DNA from 4 places in the Rhizobium sp. WSM409 genome. Region 3 is predicted to be linked to each of the others. Evidence: riboswitches for the same ligand, from Rfam matches in the RefSeq annotation. Region 3 holds a riboswitch; each other region holds the start of a gene.

Region 1 (7,292 bases), 160 kb from region 3:
TGACGAGGATGATGCCGAGCACGCCGATCGGGACGTTGATCCAGAAGATCCAGTGCCAGGTGAGGTAGGTGGTGAGGAAGCCGCCGATCGGCGGACCCATGATCGGGCCGATCAGAGCGGGAATGGTGAGCCAGGCCATGGCATCGACGAGTTCGTGGCGCGGTGTTCCCCGGACCAGCAGCAAGCGGCTGACCGGCGTCATCATCGAGCCGCCGGCGCCCTGAATCAGGCGCGAGATGACGAAGGCCGTGATCGAGTTTGAAAAGGCGCAGGCGATCGAGCCGATCATGAAGACGAAGATCGCCATGCGGAAGATGTTGCGCGCACCGAAACGATCGGACATCCAGCCGCTGATCGGGATGAAGATCGCCAGCGCCACGAGATAGCTGGTGACGGCGAGCTTCAGCGCGATCGGCGAGGTGCCGATATCGGCGGCGATTGCCGGCAGGCTGGTGGCGATCACGGTCGAATCCATCTGTTCCATGAACAGGGCGACGGCAAGGATCATGGGTGTGAGGCGGGGCACGGGCAACCGGGATGCTGCGATGGACTGTCTCAGTCCATACGCCTTCGGTGGCGATAAGGCCATAGGAACGATGGGGTGAAGAGGCTTGCCAAGCCGCTTCAAACCGACGCGGGGCGGCTGTCTGTTCGCTGCTGGATAGAGGGGGTGCGCGGTGACGTCTTGCTCCATTCTCACCTCCAGAGCATAGCACTGCCTCATCCTCAAACCACAGTCGAATTGCATGCCTCATCTTCGGCGCAGCGGCGAATCTTTCCTGAGCCGAAGACGAGGAAGCTGGCCGTGGCCAGCAGCCACGCACCGAGGCCACCGTAGAGCATCACCCAGCCGAATCCCTCGACGAGCGCGTCGCGGATGATGTTGGCGGGCAGATCGGGGAGGGAGGCGATGTTTCCGGCTGAGATGCGTTCAGCCATAGCCCGCAGTTGTTCCGGGCCGAGCGTCGCCGGCAGGACGTTTTCTAGATGTGAGAACACGCCGCTGACCAGGATGAAGCCCATCACTGCGATGTTGATCGCGAGTGAGATCATCCGGGCGCTCATATCGATCCCCGATGCCATGCCGGCGCGGTCGCGCGCGACCGCACCTGTCGTCGTGTTGGTGACGGGGGTATTGGTCATTCCGAGGCCGAGGCCGGAAAGCAATGCGCCGGGCAGCATGGTCAGCCAGCTTGCCGCGTCGGAGGCAGCTCCGAGCCGCATCAGCAGGAAACCGAGGCCGATCGTGAACAGGCCGATTGGAATGACGAGACCGGGGCGATAGCGCAGCGATAGCCGCTCAGCCAGCGGCGGGACGATGAGCGTGGGAAGCGTATAGGCGAGCAGCGACAAACCGGCGGCGAGACTACCATAACCAAGGCCTGCCTGAAACCAGATCGGCAGATAGATCATGAAGGGCCAAAAGCTGATATTCATCGCGACCGAGCCGATTATGGCGCCGGAGAAGGCGCGGATGCGAAAGACCGAGACATCAAACATCGGCCGCGAATTGATCTTCTCTGCAACGATGAAGGCTATGAAACTTGCGGCAGAAAGGCCGATGGCTGCAAGTGCCGTCGTATTGTCAAAACCGAGGGCCGGCCCCTGGGTGATGTAGAAGGCAAGGCAGAAGACGGAAAGCGACAGGGTGGCGATGCCCGCGATATCGAGGCTTTTCGCCTCGGGGTCACGCGATTCACAGACACCGAAGACGGCGAGCGTGGCTGTCACGGCCGCCAGCACAACATGGACCAGGAACACCCATTCCCAGGTCGACAAGGCCGCGATCATAACGCCGACCAGCGGCCCGAATCCCAAGCCGATGCCGAAGATAATCCCCCACCAGCCGAAGGCCATGCTGCGCTGCCGCCCCTCTGGAAACTGGTGCGAGAGGACGGCCACCTGGCAGATCAGCATAGCGCCGCCACTCATGCCCTGGAGGAAGCGGGCGACGATCAGAACGGATGCATTGTCCGCGAGCCCGCAGATCAGCGAGGTCAAGCCGAAGGCAATGATGCCGATCAGGAAGACGCGCTTGCGGCCATAACGGTCGGCCAGCGTGCCCGTTGCCATAAGCACCGTTGTCACCGCGATCGTATAGGCATTCATGATCCATTGAAGTTGCTGGAATCGGCATGCAGCACCGCCTCCAGCGTCGGCAATATCGCGGGTACGCTTGAGATCTCCAGGCCGAACATCAGGGATGAAAGGCAAGCAGCTGCCAAGGCGACGATGCCCTGCAGCCTGGATGAGATGATGGAAGCGGGTGACATGGTTATCCTTTCAGCACGGGATGAGCGACGGCGAAATCCCGATGACAGGTGAAATCGATGCGCTGCCGGGAGCCACCATAATCGTCACTTGACCATAACTGAATTGGATGATTTTCTATTTCAGAAACAACAATTTTGGATGATTGATATGACGATGCTCGATGTGGATGCGGTCCGGGCGTTCGTGACTATTGCCGAGCTGCAGAGCTTCACCCGCGCCGCTGAGGCGTTAGGCAGCACCCAGGCCGCAATTAGCGTCAAGTTGAAGCGGTTGGAGGAGCGGCTCGGCCACAGGCTGATCGAGCGGACCCCGCGTTTGGTGCGCCTGTCGGCGCAGGGCGCGGTCTTTCTTCAATCCGCGCGGGATTTCATCGGCGCTCATGATCGTGCGGTCGCAGCTCTTTCCTCGACAAGCCGGCACTTCACGCTCGGCATAGCCGCGCATGTGGCGGGGCCGGAGGTTCCGACGATTCTGGCGCGTCTCAGCGCTCACGATCCAGGGCTGACGATCGAGGTGCGGCTCGACAATTCTCGAGTGTTGCTCGATGCATTCGATCGCGGTGAGCTGGATGCGGCGATCATTCGCCGGGAGGAGGACCGGCGTGACGGCGAGGTGCTTGGGCCGGAGCATTTCGGGTGGTTCGCGGCACCGCAGTTCGAGTATCGCCGCGGCGAGCCGCTGCGTCTTGCTGCGCTGTCACCGTCCTGTGGCGTCCACAACATCGCCACCCACGCGCTCGATGGTGCAGGAATCGCGTGGAACGAGGTTTTCCTCGGCGGGGGCTCGCTGGTGATGACGGCGGCGGTGTCGGCTGGACTTGCGGTCGCGGCATTCTCCCACCGTCTTGCGCCGGTGGGCTCGATTGAAGTGAGTCAGCGCTTCAGCCTGCCGCCGCTGCCCTCGTCGGAGATTGTCCTGCATTCGACACTAACGGATGCAAGATCGCGCTCGGCGCTCAGAACGCTGGCTGCGGCGTTCAGGGAACATCGCGCCGCTGCCAAACCGAACGCGGCTTCAACGCCACATCGGGTCCAGCTTGCCGCCGCGCCGGTTTCCTGAAATAGATGCGCCGTCAGGTGCCCGCCGGTAAGGCGGGAGAATCGGGAATCCGGTGCAAGACCGGAACGTGCCCAACGCTGTAAGGCCGACGCCTGCCGCTTCATCACGCCACTGGCTTTTGCCGGGAAGGCTGCGGCAGACGGATGACGCCGAGTCAGAAGACCGGCCTGGCAAGATAGACCGATCCGCGCGGACGGCGGGGCGGTCGCGTTGTTGGGGATTTGACGATGCGACCCTTTGATGAGGATGCCCTTTCGGCGGCATCCGGTTTTTCCTTGATCGAACGCGAGGCCGTCTATCACGCGATCATGACGCGGCGTGACGTTCGCAGTCAGTTCCTCCCCGACCCTTTGCCCGACGATGTCGTGAAGCGGTTGCTGACGGCAGCGCATCACGCGCCGTCGGTTGGTTTCATGCAGCCGTGGAATTTCATTCTGGTGAAAAGCCCAACTGTGCGGGCGCGCGTCCGGGACGCCTTTGCGAGCGCCAACGAGGAGGCGGCGCAGATGTTTGCCGGCGAGCGGCGGCAGGCCTACCGCGCCCTCAAGCTCGAAGGCATCGTGGAGGCGCCGCTCGGCATATGCGTGACCTGCGATCCCACGCGTAGTGGCAGCGTGGTGCTGGGGCGCACCCACAATCCGAAGATGGATTCATATTCGACCGTCTGCGCCATCCAAAATCTCTGGCTGGCGGCGCGGGCGGAAGGGGTCGGCATCGGTTGGGTCAGCATTTTTCGCGAAGGCGATCTAAAGAGCATTCTCGGCATACCCGAGCATATCGAGGTGGTCGCCTGGCTCTGTGCCGGTTTCGTCGACCGGCTCTATGACGAGCCGGAACTCTCCGTCAAAGGCTGGCGGCAGCGGCTACCGCTCGAGGAACTCGTCTTTCATGATGGATGGGGACTGAACGCCTAGGGCAGTGCGGTGGAGCATCGCCTCAATCGCACAGTCACGCCATTGACAGTCAAGGTGAGCAAACCGGTATCGCCGACGCCGTGCGAGGCCGAGATGTCTTTATTCCTGACCGTCATATCGATACGCTGAAGGCGAAGTCCCGGAATTGGATATTCGGCTATCGGCGGCTCAATCGGAGGATAACGGCCCAATGAACATGATCGACTTGAAGGAACGCATCATCGTGATCACAGGCGGTGCGCGCGGCATCGGCTATGCTATCGCAGAGCGCGTCATCCAGTCTGGTGGCAAGGTGGCCATCTGGGACTTGAACGAAAACATGGCGAAGGACAGCGCTTCCGCTCTCGGATCCGGCACCGTCGCTTTCGGCGTCAACGTCGCAGATCCCGTATCAGTGGAAAATGCGGCGGCGGCGACCGAGGAGATTTTTGGCCGTATCGACGGGCTCGTCAATTCCGCCGGGATTACCGGCCCGGTAAAACCTGCGGTCGAATACGATGTCAGCGAGTGGAAAGACGTCGTCGATGTCTGCCTCACGGGAACCTTCAATTGTTGCCGGCACGTCGTTCCGGTCATGTTAAAGCGCGACTACGGGCGGATCGTGAACATTTCCTCGGTTGCGGGCAAGGAAGGAAATCCGAACATCGCCGCCTACAGCGCAGCGAAAGCCGGGGTGCTGGGCTTCACCAAGTCTCTTGGCAAGGAACTCGCAAAGACAGGGATCGCCGTGAACGCGGTAACGCCGACCACCGCAAAGACACCCATATTGGACGGGCTGACACCCGAGTTTATCGAATATATGCGCGTCCGCATTCCGCGCGACCGTTTTGCCGAACTTCATGAGATCGCTTCGATGGTCGTCTGGCTGCTCTCTGAAGAGAACTCCTTCACGACCGCATCGACGTTCGACTTGAGCGGCGGTCGTACGACCTACTGACCATGCTCCAGCGACCCGCATTCACCTCCCGCCGCACGTTCACCTGACTCGCGGTCATCTCATGCCCCCTGGCACAACGGCGCTATGGCTCGGCCACCGCATCCAGCTGTTCGATCACTGCTGCTGTTGCGGCTGCGGACCTGACGTTGCCGGGTTGGCGAGATCAATCGAGCCCTGATCACCGGCCAGAAATTGCGGGCCGACCTGACGGACGCGGTTCTGCGCCGGATCGTAGGGGCGCTCGGGAACGGACGGCTGCGGTGCGATCTGCGCTGCAGCATCCTTTGCCGGGGGATTGGTGCGGATGGTGGTGATCGAGCCCTGCTGCGGCGGCTCGCTCACCGCCTGCTTGCCGCGCATCTCCTCATAATAGGCTGTCAGATTGCAGGCGCAGGAGGACTTTTCCCCGGGCGTGCGGTTCTTGTAGGCAAAGGCATTTTTCATGGCGCTGTAGGGCGTGCCCGTTGCGACCGAGATCATGTTCGAGGCTTCGGTGCTCGTCACGTCACGATAGAACAGTTCGGTCTCGATGCCCGGGCACATCTTGGCGCAGGTCTGGGCGTCGCGGCCGAAATCGACCGACGTGGCGTTCGAGCTGATCGGGAAGAAGCCGCCGTCGCAGCTGCGCACGCACATGGTGCTGACCGGCGAGAGCATCTCTGCCCGCGGCACGCCGTAACGCGGATCGATCTCTTCACCGCCGCCGAGCGGAATGAAGGTATCGGTGCGCATCGCCTGTTCCTCGACGCTCGGAGCCGGTTCGTTGGCGCTGCGGTCGCTCGGAGCATAGAAGTTTTCGCTGTTGCATCCGTTGCGGTCGAGAGCCGCGACCAGTTCGCGGCGCGCGTCGTCATCGGCGCCATTCTGGCCGGCCAGCTCGTTGCGGCGGTCCTGGAGATAGCGGATATTGTCGATCATGCGGGCTTCGGACTGCGCGAGTTCGGCGCAATAATCGGCATTCTCGCCACCGATCACGACCATGCTGCCCGAGGTGCAGTCATTGCTGCGGAGCTCGTTGCGAACCTTGCGCAGCTCGAGGTTCTGCTCGGCCATGGCGCTGGAATATTGGCGCGCTTCCGGGCCGTTGCCATTGCCGATCGATCGCGGCAAGTCGGCGAGGCGGCCGCGCAGGTCCTCACAGACGGCGCTGCTTTGCGCGGCGGCAGGCGCCGCAAAGGCAAGGAGAAGGGCAAGAGACAGGTTTCGGCGTTTCACGGCGTCGTCCCGGAATGAGCAAAGAATCGATCGGTCGATTGCGGCCTCGATCGCCGCGCGTTGTCTCTTAACGTGTTTCTCTTAATAAGCTTGGAGAAATTCCTAGCGCATTTTCGCGATTTTATCCAGTGGACCGCCAGAGACCCAGTGTTCGATTGTGAAGAAGCTGCCGATGGCAATCAACGAGGCCAGTGCTCCACTCCAATCTCCAGGGTCGCTTGGGGAACGTACTCATATCAGGACGTCGAAAATGACAGGTATTGCCAACGAACTCAGCTCCCCCGCAACGACAGTCGGTCTGCCGGAAACCCAAGACGGCTTCCACGTCTTCGTGGACGGTTGTTATGAACCGGGTTCTGGGCACGGAGGCTGGGCATTCGTCGTTTATCGCGATACCGCGGAAATCGCGTCCGGCTTCGGTGGCGCCGAAGATTCCGCCAATAATTCGATGGAATTGACCGCCGTGCTCAGGGCGGCAATCTGGATCAACAGCGAGGCAAGCGGCGAGCCTGTCACCATCTGGTCCGATTCCGTCTACGCCGTCAAAGGCTGCAACAGCTGGCGACATATCTGGAAGAACAACGGCTGGAAGAAGGGCAGCCCGAATGGGAATGCGCGAAGGCGAACGATCGCCAATGCGGAACTCTGGAAAGCGGTCGATCTTCAATTATCCCAGAATGCGCTCATGACCATTGCCTGGTGCAAGGGCCATTCCGGCATTGCCGGTAACGAACGCGCCGATGTGCTCGCGGATAAAGGGCGCCTGTCGATACGGAGTGCCTGAGACGGCATCAGGACATGTGTCGGGACGACTTCAGGGTCTTTACGCTGTGTTGCGGCAACCGGCTCAAGCCGGTTGCGATGCCTCGACGACGGCGAGTGCCGCCATGTTG
Region 2 (7,292 bases), 1.2 Mb from region 3:
CAACCGCAGTCGCCGTTCCCTGGATTCTCCTAGGCCTTGCACTGCTCATCGCGCTCGGCTTCGAGTTCGTCAACGGTTTCCATGATACGGCCAATGCCGTCGCCACGGTGATCTACACCCGTTCCATGCCGGCGGAATTCGCCGTTATCTGGTCCGGCTTCTTCAACTTCCTCGGCGTGCTGACCTCGAGCGGCGCCGTCGCCTTTGGTATTCTGGCGCTGCTGCCGGTGGAATTGATCCTGCAGGTCGGTTCCGGCTCCGGCCTTGCCATGGTCTTCGCGCTGCTGATTGCCGCGATCGTCTGGAATCTCGGCACCTGGTATCTCGGCCTGCCGTCGTCGAGTTCGCATACGCTGGTCGGCTCGATCATCGGCGTCGGCCTTGCCAACCAGTTCCTGGCGCCGGCAGGCACAGCGACCAGCGGTGTCGACTGGTCGCAAGCGACCAATATCGGCCTGTCGCTTTTGATCTCGCCGCTCATCGGCTTCGGTCTTTCCGCTGTCCTCCTGCTGGTCATGAAGCTTCTGGTGCGCAACAAGGCGCTCTACGCAGAGCCGAAGGGCAACCAGCCGCCGCCGCCCTGGATCCGTGCGATCCTGATCTTCACCTGCACCGGCGTCAGCTTCGCCCACGGCTCCAACGACGGGCAGAAGGGCATGGGCCTCATCATGCTGATCCTGATCGGCCTGGTGCCGACGGCTTTCGCGCTGAACCGCACGCCGGATGTCAACTATCTCGAAGCCTACAAGTCAGCATCAGCCCATGTGGAAACCGCACTCGGCAAATATGTGAAGCCGGGCGTTACGGTTGCGGACTACAAGGCCGAAGTCGGCAACGCCGTCAAGAACAAGACCTGGACGGATACGACGACGCCGGCCCTGCAGCAATATATCCACCAGACAAGTGCTGAAGTCGCCGGCTTCCCGACGCTCGAAGCGGTGCCGACCAATCTCGTCGGCAACGTCCGCAACGACATCTATCTGATCGGCGAGGCGCTGAAGTTGATCGACAAGCAGAAGCTGCTGCCGATGGATGCCGGCGACCTCAGCGCGGTGACGAGCTACCACAAGGCGGTCGACAACGCGACGAAGTTCATCCCGCTCTGGGTGAAAGTGGCGGTCGCGATCGCGCTCGGCCTCGGTACGATGGTGGGCTGGAAGCGCATCGTCGTCACCGTCGGCGAAAAGATCGGCAAGACGCATCTGACCTATGGTCAGGGCGCGGCAGCCGAAGTCGTGGCGATGGTCACTATCGCCTCGGCCGACCATCTCGGCCTGCCGGTCTCGACCACCCATGTGCTGTCATCAGGCGTTGCCGGCACTATGGCGGCCAACGGTTCCGGCCTGCAATGGTCGACCGTGCGTAACATGCTGATGGCCTGGGTGCTGACGCTGCCGGCCTCGATCGCGATCGCCTTCGTGCTGTTCGTGATCATGCGCCAGGTTTTTTAAAGCAAATTCCCGGCAAAGCGCGAAGCGGTTTTGCCGGGAATTGCGTCAAAACAAAAGGTAGAGCGTTCCGTCAGCCCGTCGAGGCCAATTTGGTATTGCGATCGCTGATGAAGATGCCCGCCTCGGCGGCGGGCATCGCCTTGCCGAAAAGATAGCCCTGGCCGATGTCGCAGCCAAGCTGCAGCAGGAAGGCGAGCTGGCCGTGCTCCTCGATACCTTCCGCCGTCGTCTTGATGTTGAGGCTCCTGCCGAGGCCGAGCATGGCGCGGACGATCTTTTCCTGCCGCTCGTCGTCGCGATAGGTGGCGATGAAGCTTTTGTCGATCTTGATCTTGTCGAAACGATAGCGGGAAAGCTGGGCGAGGCTCGAATAGCCCGTGCCGAAATCGTCGAGTGCGATCTGGATGCCGGCGGCGTGCAGCTCGTCGAGAATGAGGGCGGCGATGGCGGGATCCTGGATCAGCGCGTTTTCGGTGATCTCCACTTCCAGGCGCTGCGGCGGCAGCCGGCTTGCCGAAAGGACCTTGAGAATACGCGATGTCAGCAATCTGTCTTCCATCTGCACCGGCGAGACGTTGAAGGACAACGTCACATGATCCGGCCAGGCGAGTGCGTCGCTGCAGGCCTGGGTGAGGAGATCCTCGAATAATGCCGTGATCATGCCGGTTTCCTCGGCGATATCGATGAAGACCGGCGGCGGGATGTTGACGCCGTCGTCGCCGATCCAGCGCGCTAAGGCCTCGAAGCCGCAGAGCTGGCCGGTCTTGAGGTCGATCAGCGGCTGATAGAAGGGCTTGATCGCCTTGTTGGAGATCGCGGCGCGCAGCCTGGTTTCCAGCGCGGCGCGTTCCGTTACCTTGTCCTGCATCGAAGGTTCGAAGACGAAATAGTGGTTGGGTCCGCGTGATTTCGCCTCGTACATGGCGAGGTCGGCACGGTGGGCGGCATCTTCCAGCGGCTCGGCTCCCTCGGCCCAGCGGTCATAGCCGACGCTGGCGCCGACTTCGACGGCAAAGCCATCGATATGGATCGGCCGGGTGACGGCCTGGATCAGCAGCTTGGCAAAACGCTCCTCGCGCTGCGCCGTCAGGGCGAAGGCGACGATGATGAATTCGTCGCCGCCGAAGCGATAGACGCAATCGGCATTGCCGAGCGCGCAGATGCGTCTGGCAACCTCGATCAACAGGATGTCGCCGCCCTTGTGGCCGACGAGGTCATTGACCTTCTTGAAGCCGTCGAGGTCAACGGAGAAGATGGTGACGTTGCGGTCCCACTCCTCGATCTCGGCCTCGTCGTCCTTGATCGGCCGGGAGAGGATCTTGCGCTCGAAGGCGTAGCGGTTCGGCAGCTTGGTGAGATGGTCGTGGGTTGCGGTCCAATCGGCTTTTGCCTGGGCGGCCGCGCGCAGTTCCATTTCCTTACGCAGGTCGGCGATGCGCAGCACCGAATAGACGAAGCTCATGGCGCCGGCGATGCCGAGCGCCAGAACGAGCTTGTCGGCGCCGTACTCGCCGAAGCCGGTCATGAAGGCGACCAGGCTGTCGTCGAGCTGTAGCAGCGTGCCGAGAAGCCAGAGGGTCACTCCAGACACCACGATCGACACGCATTGCCGTCCGGCCCTGCTTTGGAAAAACACCGGCATTATGCCTTCTCCATCTCTACCTTCGCGGAAATATCACGAAAGTCTGAAATGTTTGTTGAAACCAGAAGGCGAATTATCAGAGGCGGCAGCCTGTTGCTGTGCCGCAGAGAGACCCGACGGGGCCTGTGGGGAACCAGGGCGTCGTTATCAGCGCGATCGCCTTCGTGGTTCGGGAGACCGGCTGATGCGGGAAAAGAACGAAGGCGAGCGTGCTAATGCATCGCTCGCCCTTTCTCGTGCTTCAGGCGGTGACGATCAGCAGCGGAACGCTGAAGATGAGACCGACCAGAACCGTGACTGTGGCGACACGCATAAAACGCAGGCGTCGCGTGCGCTCGCCACTCCAATCATATGTCATTCTTCCATCTCCTTGGGACAAGGAAGTAGTCCCCGCAAAGCCGGGTTCAACATAGATGACGCGATTTGCTTGTGCAAAGCTGGATAAGATCAGCAGTCTCTAATGCTGGAAGCGCAGAGACCAGCGCTGTCCGTTGCTGGTCATGCGGATGACGGAAAGCGGCTCGACGTCGCTCAGCCAGAAGGAGGAGAGCGGCGCCTGCAGTACATGCACGATCGCTGCCCGGATGACGGCCGCGTGGCTAACGGCGATCACATGGCCGCCGAGGCTCGATTGCTCATCCATCCAGCCGGCGATGCGCGTGCGCAGATCAACAAGGCTCTCGCCGCCATGCGGGGCCCCTTCCGGATCGCTCATCCAGCCCATGAGGTTTTCCGGCTCTTCGGTCCCGATCGTCGTGATCGACCTGCCGGCCCAGCGGCCATGGTCGCAGTCGCGAAGTGCGAGGTCTATGCGGGCTTCGAGGCGGAGCGCTTCCGCGGTCTGGCGGGCACGCAAAGCCGGGCTCATGGCAATTCGATCGGCGCGGGGCGGGGGGATCATCCTGCCGGCCTCCTCCACTGCCTTATCCTCGAGCGGTTCGTCGAGCGGGAACAGGGCCTTGCGGCTTGCTGCCGTCGCGCCGTGGCAGATCCAGGTGAGGCGCGTGTTCACGGTCGTTCTTGTCTCCCGGAATGCGGCGACAGCGTCCTTCGCCGGCTTGTGAAGTTTCGTTGACAGTCTCTTCGGCGTGCAGATATAACCGTGCAGTTGCGGGTTTGGAAGCCGGTGTAAGTCCGGCGCGGTCGCGCCACTGTGACCAGCGTGTCGAAAGCTCTTCGCGCTGGAAGTCAGACCCTACTGCACAAGCACTCTTTCGACTGAACGCGTCATTCCCGGAGGAATACATGTCTGACACCACTTTCGCGCCCGTTGCGGTACCGGCGCCGATCCCTGTAGGCGAGATCCTGCCCTGGGCGATCTTCGGCGGCCTGCTGATGCTCATCGTCCTCTATTTCGTCGGCACCGAGGAAGGCGCAATGGCGCTGTTCAACGGCATGTATGTGCACGAATTCGTGCATGACGGCCGCCATCTCCTCGGCTTTCCCTGCCACTAAAGCGCGTCGCGATCTTTCAGATTCGCTCATCGCGCTATAGGTTTTTGTTTTACGCATGTCTTTATCGCAAAACCGCGGCACACTTTTGCGCGACGTGCCTTAAGGGAGTTCCGGACATGGTTGGAAACCTCTTGCTTCGCGGCATGCTCGCGGGCCTGATTGCTGGCATCCTGGTTTTCGCTTTCGCCCATACGTTCGGCGAGCCGCTGGTCGATGCGGCGATCGCCTTCGAGGAGGCGAGCGCCCAGGCGGCCGGCGAAGCTGCCGAACCCGAAATCGTCAGCCGCGCCACACAGGCCGGTCTCGGCCTTTTCACCGGCGTCATGGCCTACAGCGCCGCCGTCGGCGGGCTCTTCGCGCTCGCTTTCGCTTTCGTGCACGGCCGCTTCAGCAGCCTTTCGCCGCGCGGCACCTCGGCCGTCATCGCCATTGCCGCCTTCGTGGCGGTCGTCCTCGTTCCCGGGATCAAGTATCCGGCCAACCCGCCGGCAGTCGGCAATCCCGATACGATCGGCGCCAGGACCGAGCTGTTCTTCCTGATGATCGTCGTCTCGCTTGCGGCGCTGATTGCCGCAGTGGCGCTGTCGCGCCGCCTGTCCGAGCGTTTCGGTCTCTGGAACGGCGCGATCATCGCCGGCATCGCCTATCTCGTCTTCATCGGCGTGGTGCTCTATCTGCTGCCGCCGATCAACGAGGTGCCGGAGAACTTCTCGGCGATGGTGCTCTGGCGTTTCCGCACCACTTCGCTCGGAATGCATGTGATCCTCTGGGCAACGCTCGGCCTCGGCTTCGGAGCGCTGGCGGAAAAGCGGCTTGCGGTCGGGGGCGGGGAACGCGGCCGGCCGGCCACGGCATTGCACTGAACGCATCGAAGGACGCCGCTTTGCCGGCGCCCTGAACTTTTCGGGCGAGTATGAAAAACGACAGAGCCAGACCACTGCTGTTGACGGCGTTCTCTGCCGTCGCGTTTTTTTGTGTGGTCGCTGGAAGCGCTTTTGCCCATAGCCGCAGCGACGGCGGCAGCCATGCGGGTCTGGATATCCCGCAAATTTCCCACGGCGAGATGGCTGTCATGTCTGACTATCGCAGTGGGATTGTCGATCTTGCATCCCGTGCTGTCGATACGAACGAGCCGTTCCGCCGCGTGCTGAACTATGCAGAGATCCAGTATTCCTACTGTCTGTGGGGCCGGATGCCGGGCAGCGTGACGGATGAGGAAAGCCCGTTCAACGAATGCGCTCATGCCTATCTCGCCGCGACCAAGGCGGTCTTGCTTTCGATGCGCGAGATGCCGCGGGAGGCTGCCGCGGCGGGTGAAATCATTTCCGCGGTCGACGCCGACATGGTGCGGCGCGGGCTTGCGCTGATCAGCTGCCGGTTCAGCGACGAAGCCTTCAACACCGCCGATATCGTCAAGCCGCGCTGGAGCGAGATCCCATTCCATGCCGCCAGCATGGCGTCGCTGACGGGGCTTGCCGCGTTGTTCGGACTTGGCGTGTTTGCGCTTCGTCGCTTCTCGCGACCGAAAGCTCAGTCGTCGGAATAGCGCTGCTCGCGCCACGGATCGCCGTAGATGTGGTAGCCGTTCTTTTCCCAGAAGCCGGCCTGGTCGGCAGGCATCAGCTCGATGCGGCGCAGCCATTTGGCGCTTTTCCAGAAATAGAGATGCGGCACGACGAGGCGCATCGGGCCGCCGTGCTCCGGTGTCAGCGGCAGGCCTTCCCAGGCGGTGGCGAGGATCGCATCCTCGGCAGCGAAATCGGAGAGCGGCAGGTTGGTGGTATAGCCGTCATAACTCGTCAGCATGACGTAAGCGGCTTCAGGCTTCGGCATGGCGAGGTCGAGCAGATTGCGCGTCGAAACGCCCTTCCATTTGTTGTCGTAGCGCGACCAGGTGGTGACGCAGTGGATATCGCTCACCCCCGTGCTCTGTTCGATCGCCTGGAAGTCGGCCCAGGTGAGGGTGCGCGTCGTTTCGACGAGGCCGCGCACCTCGAGCCGCCAGGTCTCGGTCGAGATGACAGGCTGCTGGCCGAGATCGAGCACCGGCCAGTTCTTGACGAGGTGCTGGCCGGGCGGCAGGCGCTCGGCTTCGGGACGGCTGATACGGCCGGTCAGGAACTTGCCCTCTGCCGCCCAGCGGCGCTTGGATGTGGTGAGTTTGTTATCGGCGGGCGTCTGGTCGTCGCTCATGGGCGGGGGCCTCCTTGCGGTGCAGCAATAGGACATCCACCCCTGCCGGGTGTCAAGTTTCGACGGCCCCTTGGAAATCCCTACCCACCCCTCTAAACTCGGTCCGTCGGGTATGCCTCGCTGGGGAGTGGAGGCAGAAAGGGGAGGAGCCGGTTCTGTCTTCGAAATATCGTGCGATAGCGGCGTTGCTGGTGGTGCCGCTGATCATCTTCTCCTTCTTCACCTATGGGAGCGCGATTGCGACGCGCGCCTATATGGAGGAAGCCTCGGCGCAGGCAGGAACGGCGTTGCGCCTTGCCGTTTCGGCACTCAGCGGCCATCTCAACCGCTACGAGGCGCTGCCGGCGCTGATCGCCGATCACGACGACATCAAGGAACTGGTGAGCGCGCCTGAGGATGTGGCGCTGCGCGATGCGGCCAATCTCTATCTCAAGGAGATCAACGGACTGCTGAAATCCTCCGATATCTATGTGGTCAAGCCAGACGGAGAGACGATCGCGGCCAGCAATTACGATGGGCCTGCAAGCTTCGTCGGACAAAATTTCAGCTAC
Region 3 (7,292 bases):
GATCTCCTCCTCCAGCGAGCGGATCACCGGCCGCTCCGGCCTGGAATGGTCGTTGTGATAGATCGAAGGCCGTGCGCCGGTGAGCTGTTCTGTGGCGGCGGCCATGCCGCCCTCGAACTGGTAATAATCGTCGCTGTCGAGCAGGTCGTGCTCACGATTGTCCTGGTTCTGAATGACGGCTTGCACCGAGCGCAGCCGTTCTTCGAACAGGCCGCGTTCGGCCTTGCCCTCCTCGCCGGCGCCATAGGCATAGCTGCCCCAGACGAGATAGGCCTCGGCAAGATCGGCGCGCCGTTCCCAACCCTTCTCGTCGATCAGCGCCTGCAATCCGGCGCCGTAAGCGCCGGGTTTCGAGCCGAACACACGGTAGCCTGCCCGCCGTTTAGCCGACACCTCGTCGAGGCCGGCGGCCGCAAGCCTAGCTGCCTCGCCGCGCATCCGCACAGCGATGGGATTGTCGGCTTCGTCCTCTTCAAGCGCGCCGACGGCGCGGATCGCCTTGTCGAACAGCGCAATCTGCTCGGGAAAGGCATCGCGGAAGAAGCCGGAAATGCGGAGCGTCACGTCGACGCGCGGCCGCCCGAGCATCGCCGGCGGAATGATCTCGTAGCCGGTGACGCGCCGCGAACTCATGTCCCAGAGCGGCTTGACGCCGATCAGCGCCAGGGCCTGGGCGATATCGTCGCCGCCGGTGCGCATGTTTGACGTGCCCCAGGCCGTCAACCCGAAGGAGACAGGCCATTCGCCGTGATCCTGCACATAGCGGCGTACCAGCAACTCCGCCGATTTTTTGCCGAGCTCGTAGGCGGCCGGCGTCGGCACGGCGCGGCTGTCGACGGAGTAGAAATTCCGCCCGGTCGGCAGTACATCGGGCCGCCCGCGCGTCGGTGCGCCAGAGGGGCCGGGCGCGACGAAGCGGCCGTCGAGGCCGGCGAGCAGGCCAGCGATTTCGGCCGGCCCGCAGGCCAGAATGGAGGGCTTGAGGCGGGTTTCGATCTCGGAGAGTACACATCTGGTTTGGGACCAGAGGGTCGGGCATTCCATCTCACCGGAAACAAACTTTGCCGCCAGCAGTTCGATGCGCTCGACAGTGTCTCCGTTGGTTCGCCATGGAGCATCGAGAATATCTGCGAGGATTGCGGGCCGTGGACCGGTCCAGGGAGCGGCCATTTCGGTGTTGAGAGGGTCGAAGATGGAGGCACCCCCCTCTGTCCTGCCGGACATCTCCCCCACAAGGGGGGAGATCGGCAAGTCGCTTGGGCTTCCCGAAAAAGAACCGTTTGAAGATGCCGCACCTGCGACACATGAGATTAAGCGAGGCCTCTCATCCCCGATCTCCCCCCTTGTGGGGGAGATGTCGGGGAGGACAGAGGGGGGTATCCCCCGCATGCCGCCGCCCAAGCCCGCATCCGCCGCAATCGCCCGGTGCAAACTCGCATCCCCACCCTCGCCCAGCCCGCGCGGCACCCGCGCCAGCGCCACGGTCAGGTCGGTCAGCAGCCGCCCCTCAGGCGACACACCGAAGACATGCAGCCCGTCGCGGATCTGCATTTCCTTGAGGTCGCAGAGATAGGCATCGAGCTTCTTCAGCGCCTCGCCCTCGCTTTCGCCCTTGGCAATCCCGGCATCCCGGTCGAGGCCGATATCGGCAACGAGCTCGAGGATCTGCCGGCTGAGCAGACGAATGCGGCGGGGATCGCCGCCGGAGGCCTCGTAATATTCGTCGACCAGCGCCTCCAGATCCTTGAGCGGTCCGTAGCTCTCGGCCCGCGTCAAAGGCGGTGTCAGGTGGTCGATGATGACGGCGGCAGTGCGGCGCTTGGCCTGCGTGCCCTCGCCCGGATCGTTGACGATGAAAGGATAGAGGTGCGGCAACGGCCCGAGAATCGCTTCCGGATAACATGTCTCCGACAGCGCCAGCGCCTTACCCGGCAGCCATTCCAGATTGCCGTGTTTGCCCACATGGATGATCGCATGGGCACCGAACTCGCGGCGCAGGAAAGCATAGAAGGCGAGATAACCGTGCGGCGGCACGAGATCCGGCGAATGATAACTTTCCTTCGGATCGATATTATAGCCGCGCGCCGGCTGGATGCCGACAAGCACCTCGCCGAAACGCGCGAAAGGCAGGGCGAAGACGCCCTCGCGAAAATACGGATCGTCTTGCGGATTGCCCCAGCGGGCTCTCACCTCATCTTGAATCTTATCGGGAAGAGATTCCAGGAAGCTGTTGTACAGACTCAGGGAAAGCGTCTCGCGGATGATCTTTCCATCGGAACCGGAATTGGTCGGCCCTTCCATCAGGTGGCGGATCAGCGCATCGCCGTCGGCGGGAATCTCGGCGACCGGATAACCCACAGCCCGCATAGCCTTCAGCACCTCAGTGGTCCCGGCCGGCGTATCCAAGCCGACGCCGTTGCCAAGTCGACCGTCCCGGTTCGGATAATTCGCCATGACGAGCGCGATGCGCCGGTCATGGGCCGATGTTTTCCGCAGCCGCGCCCAGTTGGCGGCAAGCTCGGCCGTATAGCGCACCCGCCCGGTATCCGGCTCGCTGGCGACAATATTCGTCTCGACGGCAGCATCGTAGCGCGCTGCCGTCTTGAAGGAGATCGCCCGCGCCAGCACCCGGCCATCGACTTCAGGCAGCAGCGCCACGTTCATGCCGAGATCGCGCGCCGACAGGCCCTGCGAGGAAGCCGCCCATGCCTCCCTCGACGAGGCCGACAGGATCGCCTGCAACACGATCGCCTCATTCGCCTCCAGCACCGTCGCCTGCCGGTCCGCACCCGGTGCCGAGACGGCAAAGCCCGTGGTGTTGATGACGACATCGGGTTTCAGCGTCGAAAACACGCTTTCGAGAATGCCTGTGGAAACCGGATCCTTGAGGCTATAGGCAAAGACCGGCAGCGGGCGGAGGCCGAGTGTCACCAGCGCTTCGATCAGAGCTTCGATCGGCCCGGTCTCGCCGCTTTGGACGAGGGCGCGGTAGAAGCTGATGGCGACGATGGGGGATGCCTGTTGCGTCGAGTTCGTAGTACCCCCCTCTGTCCTGCCGGACATCTCCCCCACAAGGGGGGAGATCGGCAAGTCGCTTGGGCTTCGCACAAAAGAAACGTTGGAGGATACCGTGCCTTCGGCCGAGGAGATGGAGCGAGACCTCTCATCCCTGATCTCCCCCCTTGTGGGGGAGATGTCCGGCAGGACAGAGGGGGGTGCCACACCCAAAGGCGCACCCTGGAGCGAAGCAACAATCCGCCGCCACTCCTCAACCCCGATCAGTCCCCGCCCCGGCCACCAGATGCCAGCCTTCATCAAAGGCACAGCCGGCGCCGGCTTCTCGGCGCCAGACAGCATCGCCTCGGCATAGTCGAGAAAGGCCCGCGCGTTGGCATCGCCGCCCTCGATCAGATAGGCCCAGAGCGCGTTGAGATCGTCGAGATCAACGTTGGAGAAAGGCACCAGCCCCGCATCCGGCCTGGCGTCGCCCGGCAGCACCGCGATCAGCGCACCGGCGCGCGCTGCTGCCGCATGCAGCGCCTCCAGCGCATAGTGGAAATAGCTGGCGCCGCCGAGCGCACGCACGATGATCAGCTTCGCATGCCGCACCGTGCGCTCGACATAGGTATCAACAGACATCGGATGCTTGAGGCTCAGCAAGCTGGCGAGCCGGAGCGAAGGCCCCGCCCGGCGCTCGCGATGGGCGGTTGCGATCGCGGCAAGCTCGCTGTCGGCCGCCGACAGGAACAGGATATCGCCCGGCGTCTGCCCGAGGTCGATTGCCTCCTCGCCGTCGCTGATCGTTCCCTGTTGAGCCAGAAGCAGATGCATCGGGTTACGCCAGCGCTTCGATCGCCGCCCTCACCGCGTCCTGATCCATTTCGTGCAGGCCGATGACGACGAGGCGCGTGGCGCGCTTTTCGCTCGCGCCCCAGGCGCGGTCGAAATAATGGTCGATGCGGCTGCCGACGGCCTGGAGCTGCAGGCGCATCGGCTTGCCCGAGACATCGACGAAACCCTTGAGACGCAGCACGTCATGGGCTGATATGATCGTCTTCAGCGCCGCGATGAAGCCGGCGGGATCGGCGACCGGGCCGAGCTCGACGACGAAGCTGTCGAATTCGTCATGGTCGTGCGGCGCACCGTCCTCATGCTCCAACTCGTGATGCGACTTGCGATTGGCGATATCGTCCTCCGTGCCGATGCCGAGGCCGAGCAGGATGCCGGCAGACACCTCGCCGTTCCGTGCCTCGATCATGACAGGCTTGCGGGCGGTGCGGGAGGCGACCTCGTCACGCACCCTGATAAGGCCGGCAGCATCGATCAGGTCGGTCTTGTTGAGCACGATGAGGTCGGCGCAGGTGAGTTGGTCCTCGAACAGCTCCTCGATCGGGCTTTCGTGATCGAGCGATTCATCCTCGGCACGGCGCGCATCGACGGCATCATGGTCGTCGGCGAAACGGCCGGCGGCAACCGCAGCGCTGTCGACCACCGTGATGACGCCGTCGACGGTCACCTGCGTGCGGATGTCGGGCCAGTTGAAGGCGGCGACCAGCGGCTGCGGCAGGGCAAGCCCCGAAGTCTCGATGACGATATGGTCAGGACGCTGTTCGCGCTCGAGCAGCTTGGTCATCGTCGGAATGAAGTCATCGGCGACGGTGCAGCAGATGCAGCCATTGGTCAGCTCGATGATATCGTCCTCGGTGCAATTCTCCGCACCGCAGCCCTTCAGCACATCGCCGTCAACGCCGAGATCGCCGAATTCGTTGATGATCAACGCAATCTTCTTGCCGCCGGCATTGGTGAGCAGGTTGCGGATCATCGTCGTCTTGCCGGCGCCGAGAAAGCCGGTGATGACGGTTGCGGGAATCTTCTGCTGGTTCATGGACTTAACCCTTCATTTTCAGCGGCAGGCCTGCCGCGATGAAATAGACTTCGGCGGCCTTCGCCGCGATCGATTGGTGCAGCCGGCCGGCATGATCGCGAAAATCCCGCGCCATGCGATTGTCGGGCACGATGCCGAGACCGACCTCATTGGAAACGAAAACGAGCCGCGCTTTCGCGGCGGGCAGGAAATCGGCAAGGGCGGCGAATTCCGCCGCCATGTTCCGCTCCTCCATCATCAGATTGGTGATCCAGAGCGTCAGACAGTCGATCAGCACGATGCGCCCCGGTCCGTCGATGGCGGTGAGCTTGCCGACAAGATCGAGCGGCTCCTCATGCGTCGTCCAGGACGGACCGCGGTCGACCTTGTGTTGGGCGATGCGCGCCTGCATCTCCTCGTCCCATGCGCGGCCGGTCGCAAGGTAATGGCGGTCGAGTCCGGCGGCCGTCACGAGGTCTTCGGCGAAACGGGATTTGCCGGAGCGTACGCCGCCGAGGATGAAGGTGGCAGTCATGCTCAAACGCCCCTCAGGGAGAGTGCGTAGCCGTGGCTTGTTCCGAGTGCACCTTTCTCGGCTACTGAGGGTGTGACACCCCCCTCTGTCCTGCCGGACATCTCACCCACAAGGGGGGAGATTGAATCGCCGAGAGCTTTTCTCCAAACAATTGATGTAGGGCGACGGTCGTGCTGCTTGCCGATCTCCCTCCTTGTGGGGGAGATGTCCGGCAGGACAGAGGGGGGGACCCAGCATTCGACATAAACGGCCGAAAGCACACCTCTTGCAGCACTGCTTGGAGGCGTCGCGCGCCCTGCACCAGGCCGCGCCGAATTCAATCGTTCAGCCAAGACAACCTCCGTGCTGGCAACGGGCATAGTGCCCAGGTGTGGGCTTCTCGCCCGGCCGCATGGCAGGTCTCCTGGCTCGCGGTTATCGGCCGCGATCGGGGCGGACCGGAAACCGGTCGCCCTGATCGTGCCAGCGGATCATCCTCGCCTTCCCGGCTGCATCAGTGAAAAGGTGGACGATTCGTAGACTTGAGAGGCGTCCGACCCCGGTTGATCACCATGCATATCCAGTGGCTTTTCCGGCATGTCGCCCATCCCGCCCGCTTGCATGATTGCAAGCCGCCGGCCGGAAGGGCTTAGTGCCGGATGGAAGACCCTGACCGCTCTACAGTCGCGGGGTCGGCTGTGATGAAGGCGCCCGGCTTGGGTCCGCCCCGTCACATTCCCTTTTCATCCGGAAGGGCGCAACACCGATCCGGAACCATCCGTTATGTCAGGATGGTCAGTCGACCATCCGTTATCGGGATGGTTAGGCAAGCGCAGGGGTGAAGTCAACCGGCCTTCACGGCTAGGGAATAGCCGGCCGGTTGGAGCGCCCACGCCAACACGACTTACTCTACCTAAAATATCGTCTTTTATCAGAGACTTACGTGATAAATATTTATCCCGCGCTCCGGCTTTTCGCCGCAATTGCGTCGCAAGCGGAGTGCCCGACCATCTCCGCCCTTGACCGGGCCTCTCCCCGCCTAGTTGTCTAGCCATGCTTATGAAATTGGATCGGCGCGGTTTCCGCGCGCTGCGTGTTTTCTTTGATCCGGGACGCCTGAGGGCGCTGACCCGGCGCAGCGAGGTCGGCCTGTCGCTGGCGGGCGCCGTCGTCGGCATCATCTCGGGTCTTGCCGTCACCGGCATGAGCTACGTCTCCAACGAGCTGCATCAGCTGGTCTTCGGCATTGCCGACAGCGAAAGGTTGAGCTCCTCCGAGATCGAGAACAAGCTGCTGCTGCTCACCGCCCCGGTTATCGGCGGCGCCCTGCTCGGCCTGCTGCTTTTCGTGCTGGCGAAACGACGCAAGAAACCGATGGTCGACCCGATCGAGGCCAATGCGCTGCATGGCGGCCGCCTGTCCTTGACCGACAGCATCATCGTTGCCGTGCAGAACCTGATCTCCAACGGTTTCGGCGCCTCCGTCGGCCTGGAGGCCGGCTATACCCAGCTTGCCGCCGGCCTCGCCTCGAAATTCGGTCTGAAGCTGCAGCTTCGCCGCTCGGACCTGCGCACCCTCGTTGGCTGCGGCGCGGCGGGCGCCATCGCCGCCGCCTTCAACGCGCCGCTGACCGGCGCCTTCTATGCTTTCGAGCTGATCATCGGCACCTATACGATCGTCTCGCTGACGCCTGTCGTCGTCTCCGCCCTTGTCTCCACCCTGATCGCAAGGCTGCTCGCCGGCAGCGATTTCACCATCGATATCGGCAGCTTCGGCTCGGTCGTGCCGGCCGATTATATCCCAGCGCTGCTGCTCGGTGCGTTCTGCGCCGGTGTCGGCATCCTGATCATGCAGGGCGTCGCTTTTGTCGAGGAGCTTGCGCGCAAGAGCTCGATCGCCCCACCCTTCCGCCCG
Region 4 (7,292 bases), 1.5 Mb from region 3:
CTGCCCCTGCGCGCTCGTCATCTCAACGCCGGCGGCGATCGCTGCCTCGCTTTCATCCGGTGCGCAGCGCGGGCTGCTGATGAAGGGCGGCGCGGTGCTGGAGACGCTCGGCAAGGTGACGATGGTCGCCTTCGACAAAACAGGCACGCTGACGGAAGGCAAGCCTCAGGTGACTGACATCATTTCCTTTGGTCTGACCGAGGCGCAGGTGCTGTCGCGCGCGGCGGTGCTGGAACAGGGTTCCAGCCATCCGCTGGCGCTGGCGATCCTCAACCGCGCCAAGGCGGACGGCGTTCCCGTGCCGCCGGCCTTCGAGCTGGAAGCGCTGCCGGGCAAGGGCGTCAGCGGCAAAGTCGGTGGTGAGACGCTGGACCTCTTGTCGCCGCCCGCCGCCCGCGAGCGCGGGACGCTCAGTGCTGAACAGGATGCACGCATCTCGGCGTTGAACGACGAGGGCAAGAGCGTGTCGGTGCTGCTCGTCAACGGTGTTGTGGCCGGCCTTATCGCCATGCGCGACGAGCCGCGTCAGGATGCCGAGGCCGGGCTCGCTGCCCTCAAATCAGCAGGCGTCAAGGCTATCATGCTGACCGGCGACAACAAGCGGACGGCAGCAGCCGTTGCCGGCATGCTCGGCATCGACTGGCGCGGCGAGATGATGCCGGAGGACAAGCAGCGGGTCGTCGGCGAATTGAAGCGCCAAGGCTTCATCGTCGCCAAGATCGGCGACGGCATCAACGATGCTCCGGCGCTGGCCGCTGCCGATATCGGTATCGCTATGGGCGGCGGCACCGATGTGGCGCTGGAGACGGCGGATGCCGCCGTGCTGCACGGACGCGTTGGCGACGTGGCGCGGATGATCGAACTTTCCAAACGCACGATGCGCAACATCCTGCAGAATATCACCATCGCACTCGGGCTAAAGGCGGTGTTTCTGGTGACGACGATCGCCGGCATTACCGGGCTCTGGCCAGCGATCCTCGCCGATACCGGCGCCACCGTGCTGGTGACGATCAACGCGCTCAGGCTGCTTCGAATAAAAATATGAATGTCGTTTCGGGGAGCCGGCTTCTGCCGGCTCTTTTCTGACGGGTTCTCCACAGCGCTTTTCCGTTAACGCTTCGTTATCCACATCATACACAGTCACGGCGATTCGCTGCCGCCATTGCTGCGCTGCCACAACAACTTGTTGACGTCATCAGCGATTCGCGTACCATATCTAGTGTTCGAGGTTCCGTCGATTCGTGAGGATCGGCGGCTAAGACGGGAATACGGTGCGTTTCGCCATCATGGCGCGGCAATGCCGGAGCTGCCCCCGCAACTGTAAGCGGCGAGCAACTGTCCGATTTCAGGTCACTGGAGCATGATGCTCCGGGAAGGCTGGGGCAGGGTGCTTTGACCCGTGAGCCAGGAGACCTGCCTCGAACGAAACGTCCACGGGCGGGGTGTCCGGAAGGTCGCGTTGCATGGCTGCGGGGAATCTCCGCATCGCGTTTCGCAGGCCCGAGCCTCCGCCCCCGAAACCTTCGCATTGAGCCACTTCGGGGTGAAGTCATGTCAGTATCTCAGTTCAGGCCGCCACCCGCTAGAGGTAGAGGGCGGGTCACGCCCAGCGGCTGAACGAGCCGCATCGCTGCAAAATACAGAGTGTTTTCGACGGATATCGCGAGATTTCCGATCGATGTCCTGCGTCCCAATCGCGTCGTCACGAGGAATATCATGACCATCACCGTCTACAGCAAGCCTGCCTGCGTCCAATGCACTGCCACCTACCGCGCCCTCGACCGGTTGGGGGTCGATTATGACATCGTCGATATTTCGCAGAATGCCGAAGCGCTCGATCGGGTCCGCAGCCTCGGCTACATGCAGGCGCCCGTCGTCATCGCCGGCGAGCAGCATTGGGCCGGCTTCCGTCCCGACATGATCAGCGCACTTTCCTGAGGAAAGGCGATGGCTCTGATCGTCTATTATTCCAGCCGGTCCGAGAACACCCATCGGTTCGTCGCCAAGCTCGGACTGCGCGCGGCGCGCATTCCGCCAAATGGCGCAGACTCGTTCCATATCCGCGAACCCTTCGTGCTGATCGTGCCGACCTATAGCGGCGACGGCGGCAAGGGCGCCGTTCCCAAGCAGGTGATCCGTTTCCTCAACGATACGGAAAACCGAGGACACATCCGCGGCGTGATTGCCGCGGGCAACAGCAATTTCGGCGAAACATACGGGCTCGCCGGCGACGTGATCTCAAAGAAGTGCCAGGTGCCTTACCTCTACAGGTTCGAACTGCTGGGCACAGAAGCGGATGTCGCCAACGTCAAACACGGAATGGAACGGTTTTGGACACGGGAACACCTCTGACGCGGGATGCGGGCGCAAAACCGCATAACACTTTTGCTCATCCCGCCGGCGAACGCCCTTTGAAAGCGGCGGAAACGCTCGACTATCACGCGCTGAATGCGATGCTGAACCTCTATGACGATGCGGGCAGGATCCAGCTCGACAAGGATCGTTTGGCGGCCAAGCAGTATTTCCTGCAGCATGTGAACCAGAACACGGTGTTCTTTCACAATCTCCGGGAAAAGCTCGATTACCTCGTGACCGAGGGCTATTACGAGCAGGAGGTTCTCGACCAGTATTCCTTCAATTTCGTGCGCGACCTGTTCGACCAGGCCTATGCCAAGAAATTCCGTTTCCCGACCTTCCTCGGCGCCTTCAAATATTACACCAGCTATACGCTGAAGACCTTCGACGGAAAGCGTTATCTCGAGCGCTATGAGGACCGCATCTGCATGGTGGCGCTGGCGCTCGCGCGCGGCGACGAGGCCCTTGCCCGCGACATGGTCGACGAGATCATTTCCGGCCGTTTCCAGCCGGCGACGCCGACCTTCCTCAATGCCGGCAAGAAGCAGCGCGGCGAACTGGTTTCCTGCTTCCTGCTGCGTGTCGAGGACAATATGGAATCGATCGGCCGGTCGATCAATTCGGCGCTGCAATTGTCGAAGCGCGGCGGCGGTGTGGCACTGTCGCTGACGAATATCCGCGAGGCGGGCGCGCCGATCAAGCATATCGAGAACCAGTCCTCGGGCATCATACCTGTCATGAAGCTGCTCGAAGACAGTTTTTCCTATGCCAACCAGCTCGGCGCACGGCAGGGCGCGGGGGCCGTCTATCTCAATGCCCATCACCCCGACATCATGCGCTTTCTCGACACCAAGCGCGAAAATGCCGACGAGAAGATCCGCATCAAGACGCTGTCGCTCGGCGTCGTCGTGCCCGATATCACCTTCGAACTCGCGAGGAACAACGAGGACATGTACCTGTTCTCGCCCTATGACGTGGAGCGCGTCTATGGCGTGCCCTTCACCGAGATTTCGGTGACGGAAAAGTACCGCGAGATGGCTGACGACGCCCGCATCTCCAAGAAGAAGATCAAGGCACGCGAATTCTTCCAGGTGCTTGCCGAAATCCAGTTCGAGAGCGGCTATCCCTACATCATGTTCGAGGACACGGTGAACCGGGCAAACCCGATCGCCGGACGTGTTTCGATGAGCAATCTATGCTCGGAAATCCTGCAGGTGAGTGAGGCGAGCGAATATAACGACGACCTCTCCTACAAACATCTCGGCAAGGACATCTCCTGTAATCTCGGCTCGCTGAACATCGCGGCAGCGATGGATTCGGTCGATTTCGGCAAGACGATCGAGACCTCGATCCGGGCGTTGAGTGCTGTTTCCGACATGAGCCACATCTCCTCAGTCCCTTCGATCGAGAAGGGCAATGACGAGAGCCATGCGATCGGCCTCGGCCAGATGAATCTGCACGGCTACCTCGCCCGCGAACGCATCTTCTATGGCTCCGAGGAAGGCGTCGATTTCACCAACATCTATTTCTACACGGTGACCTACCACGCGATCCGCGCCTCGAATCTTTTGGCGGTCGAACGCGGCGCGAGCTTCAAGGGCTTCGAGAACTCGAAATATGCCTCCGGCGACTATTTCGACAAATATACCGACCGGCTCTGGGAGCCTGCGACGGAGAGGGTCAAGGCGCTGTTCGAGACGTCAGGCATTCACATTCCGACGCAGGAAGATTGGGTGGCGTTGAAGAAGGCGGTGATGGCCTCCGGCCTCTATAACCAGAACCTGCAAGCAGTGCCGCCGACAGGCTCGATCTCTTATATCAATCACTCGACCTCCTCGATCCATCCGATCGTCTCGAAGATCGAGATCCGCAAGGAAGGCAAGATCGGCCGCGTCTATTATCCGGCGCCGTTCATGACCAACGACAATCTCGACTATTATCAGGATGCCTACGAGATCGGACCGGGGAAGATCATCGACACCTATGCGGCGGCGACCCAGCATGTCGACCAGGGCCTGTCACTGACCTTGTTCTTCCGCGACACGGCAACGACGCGCGATATCAACAAGGCGCAGATCCACGCCTGGAAGAAGGGCATCAAGACGATCTACTACATCCGCCTTCGCCAGATGGCGCTGTCCGGCACCGAGGTGCAGGGCTGCGTATCCTGTACCTTGTGATTTGAATGCTGCTGGCGCTGCAAGGAACGGGAGGGTTCGCAGTTCCCTTCGCCATGCAGATTCTGGCGCCCGAAAAGGACCACCCGATGAACATGCAAATCAAACCCGCTTCCCGCGTGCGCGCCGTCAACTGGAACCGCATCGAGGACGATAAGGATCTCGAAGTCTGGAACCGGCTCACCGGCAATTTCTGGCTGCCGGAAAAGGTGCCGCTTTCCAACGACATTCCCTCCTGGGCAACGCTGACGGCGGCCGAGCAGCAGTTGACCATCCGCGTCTTCACCGGGTTGACGCTGCTCGATACGATCCAGAACGGTGTCGGTTCCATCCGGCTGATGGAGGATGCGGTAACGCCGCATGAGGAGGCGGTGCTTTCCAACGTCTCCTTCATGGAGGCGGTGCATGCGCGCTCCTATTCCTCGATCTTCTCGACCCTGTGCTCGACGCCCGATGTCGACGATGCCTATCGCTGGTCGGAAGAGAACGAGTTCCTGCAGCGGAAATCGGCGTTGATCATGGAGCAGTATCGCTCCGGCGATCCTCTGAAGAAGAAGGTCGCGAGCGTCTTCCTCGAAAGCTTCCTCTTTTATTCGGGCTTCTACCTGCCGATGTACTGGTCGAGCCGCGCCAAGCTCACCAACACGGCCGACATGATCCGGCTGATTATCCGCGACGAGGCGGTGCACGGCTATTATATCGGCTACAAGTTCCAGCGCGGGTTGGAGCGGCTCGGCGACGAGCGGAAGCAGGAGATCAAGGATTTCGCCTTCGAACTGCTGCTCGAACTCTACGACAACGAGGCGAAATATACCGAAGCGCTGTATGACGGCGTCGGGCTGACCGAGGACGTCAAGAAATTCCTGCACTACAATGCCAATAAGGCGCTGATGAACCTTGGCTACGAGGCGCTGTTCCCGGCTGAAGCCTGCAAGGTCAATCCGGCGATCCTGTCGGCGCTTTCGCCGAATGCCGACGAGAACCACGACTTCTTCTCCGGCTCCGGCTCCTCCTATGTCATCGGCAAGGCGGTGGCGACCGAGGACGAGGACTGGGATTTCTGAGTCTTGATCGCAGTCTGCCTCTTATCATTTGCTCCCTCATCGCCCACATTCAGCGGAAATAAATTCGGTCCTCGCCAATGATGTGGCGTAGCGGGAGTTTTTGATGCAATCCATTTCGAACAAGGCCGGGACTGTCGTCGAGGCGGGCGAAGGCGTCTGGCCGATCCGCAGAAGACGGATTCTCGACTGGCTGGTGAACGAGACGCGCGGCGAGCGGTTCATCGACAATATCCTGGTGGACATGTGCGAGAAGCTGCTGGCGGCAGGAGTGCCGGTGGCGCGGGCGACGTTGCATTTCAGGACGAACCATCCGCAATGGATCGGCGCCCGCATCCTCTGGAAGGAAGGCCTGGCGGAGGCGAAGATCAACACTTTCGCCTATGGTGTCGAAAACACGCCGGAGTTCCTGAAGAGTCCCGTCAACGCGATCCATCAGGGTTCGGAGGAGGTGCGTAGACAGCTGGAGGGCACAGCCGACGGCGACGAGGATTCATTCTATCAGGAACTGCGCGATGACGGCCTCACGGAGTATATCGCCTGGCCGCTCGAGCATACTTTCGGCAAACGGCATGTCGCGACATTTTCGACCAGCCGGCCGGGCGGTTTTACGAGCGAGCATGTCGATTTCCTGCGCGACCTGCTGCCGGCATTGACCCTCGTCAGCGAAATCCGGCTGAAGAACATCATGGCGCGCACGCTGCTGCAGACCTATGTCGGACCGCATGCGAGCGAACAGATCCTGTCGGGCGTCACGACGCGCGGCAGCGGCGCGACCGTCGGGGCGGCAATCATGATCTGCGACTTGCGCGACTTTACGGCGATCTCCGATCTCTGGCCGCGTGACGATGTCATCCATCTGCTCAACGATTATTTCGACGCCATGTCAGATCCGATCGAGCGGCATGGCGGAGAGATCCTGAAGTTCATGGGTGACGGATTGCTGGCGATCTTCCCGTTAGCCAAGGAAACCGCCTGCCTCGATCTGCTGCAGGCGATCCGCGAAGGGCAGGCGTTGATGGCGCAATTGAACGAGCAGTATGCGGGCAACGGACGCGAACCGTTGCGCTACGGCGTCGGCGTGCATGTCGGCGACGTCATGTACGGCAATATCGGCTCGCGCCGGCGGCTGGATTTCACCGTCATTGGCCCGGCGGTCAATGTCGCCTCGCGACTGGAAACCCTGACCAAGGAGGTCAAGCGTCCGGTGCTCTTGTCGCGGGCCTTTGTCGAAATGGCGGGCTGCGCGAAGGACATGGATAGTCTCGGCACCTTCCCGCTGCGCGGGCTTGGAGAGCCCGTCGATGTTTTCGCCTTTCCGGAGCGCGTCGCTGCATAATTTTCAACGCAGGCAGGCTCATACGCCTCGCTTGTTTCCCCAGAGCAGCACGTGCAATTGCGGTAGTACGCGGACTTCAAACCATTGGTCGGCCGTCACCCTTTCGACAAGCCAGTGCATCCGATCCATCACGCCGTCGATATCAATGCGCGCGTCATCGTTATCGGGCGGCGGCGGCGTATGATTGCCTGGCTGAAGGAACAACGGAATTTGGGGATAGCGCTGACCCGCCTGTTCGGCGAATTCGTAGTCGGCATCGTCGAAGACGACAATCTTCAATGCGACCTCCGGTCCGCCGGCGGCCAGTTGAAGGCAGTTATCCACCTGATCCCAATCCGTCAGCATTCCGCTTGATGGCGG

The links. A riboswitch is a leader RNA that binds a small molecule or an ion and turns the genes downstream of it on or off. The one in region 3 is predicted to bind cobalamin.
Region 1: linked by a shared signal. The riboswitch ahead of bluB (5,6-dimethylbenzimidazole synthase) and the one ahead of cobU (bifunctional adenosylcobinamide kinase/adenosylcobinamide-phosphate guanylyltransferase) in region 3 are both predicted to bind cobalamin.
Region 2: linked by a shared signal. The riboswitch ahead of AC25BC_RS17560 (CbtB domain-containing protein) and the one ahead of cobU (bifunctional adenosylcobinamide kinase/adenosylcobinamide-phosphate guanylyltransferase) in region 3 are both predicted to bind cobalamin.
Region 4: linked by a shared signal. The riboswitch ahead of nrdH (glutaredoxin-like protein NrdH) and the one ahead of cobU (bifunctional adenosylcobinamide kinase/adenosylcobinamide-phosphate guanylyltransferase) in region 3 are both predicted to bind cobalamin.

The regions. Positions count from the first base shown of each region.
Region 1 is NZ_CM172794.1:2,193,650-2,200,941, reverse strand. Features, by position in the region: gene AC25BC_RS11035 (MFS transporter) at 1-508, opposite strand, end outside; partial or broken gene AC25BC_RS11030 (MFS transporter) at 727-2,273, opposite strand; gene AC25BC_RS11025 (LysR family transcriptional regulator) at 2,422-3,333, shown strand; cobalamin riboswitch at 3,332-3,518, shown strand; gene bluB (5,6-dimethylbenzimidazole synthase) at 3,561-4,247, shown strand; gene AC25BC_RS11015 (SDR family NAD(P)-dependent oxidoreductase) at 4,438-5,184, shown strand; gene AC25BC_RS11010 (DUF2865 domain-containing protein) at 5,299-6,399, opposite strand; gene AC25BC_RS11005 (ribonuclease H family protein) at 6,650-7,183, shown strand; gene AC25BC_RS11000 (NADP-dependent malic enzyme) at 7,247-7,292, opposite strand, start outside.
Region 2 is NZ_CM172794.1:3,533,135-3,540,426, reverse strand. Features, by position in the region: gene AC25BC_RS17575 (inorganic phosphate transporter) at 1-1,451, shown strand, start outside; gene AC25BC_RS17570 (putative bifunctional diguanylate cyclase/phosphodiesterase) at 1,522-3,093, opposite strand; gene AC25BC_RS17565 (histidine phosphatase family protein) at 3,551-4,105, opposite strand; adenosylcobalamin (AdoCbl) riboswitch at 4,183-4,337, shown strand; gene AC25BC_RS17560 (CbtB domain-containing protein) at 4,339-4,548, shown strand; gene AC25BC_RS17555 (CbtA family protein) at 4,665-5,411, shown strand; gene AC25BC_RS17550 (hypothetical protein) at 5,462-6,094, shown strand; gene AC25BC_RS17545 (sulfite oxidase-like oxidoreductase) at 6,079-6,741, opposite strand; gene AC25BC_RS17540 (sensor histidine kinase) at 6,933-7,292, shown strand, end outside.
Region 3 is NZ_CM172794.1:2,356,877-2,364,168, forward strand. Features, by position in the region: gene cobN (cobaltochelatase subunit CobN) at 1-3,831, opposite strand, end outside; gene cobW (cobalamin biosynthesis protein CobW) at 3,836-4,885, opposite strand; gene cobU (bifunctional adenosylcobinamide kinase/adenosylcobinamide-phosphate guanylyltransferase) at 4,890-5,399, opposite strand; cobalamin riboswitch at 5,776-6,172, opposite strand; gene AC25BC_RS11850 (chloride channel protein) at 6,432-7,292, shown strand, end outside.
Region 4 is NZ_CM172794.1:3,885,405-3,892,696, reverse strand. Features, by position in the region: gene AC25BC_RS19205 (heavy metal translocating P-type ATPase) at 1-1,045, shown strand, start outside; cobalamin riboswitch at 1,210-1,435, shown strand; gene nrdH (glutaredoxin-like protein NrdH) at 1,717-1,938, shown strand; gene nrdI (class Ib ribonucleoside-diphosphate reductase assembly flavoprotein NrdI) at 1,948-2,352, shown strand; gene nrdE (class 1b ribonucleoside-diphosphate reductase subunit alpha) at 2,331-4,535, shown strand; gene nrdF (class 1b ribonucleoside-diphosphate reductase subunit beta) at 4,622-5,596, shown strand; gene AC25BC_RS19180 (adenylate/guanylate cyclase domain-containing protein) at 5,700-6,932, shown strand; gene queE (7-carboxy-7-deazaguanine synthase QueE) at 6,951-7,292, opposite strand, start outside.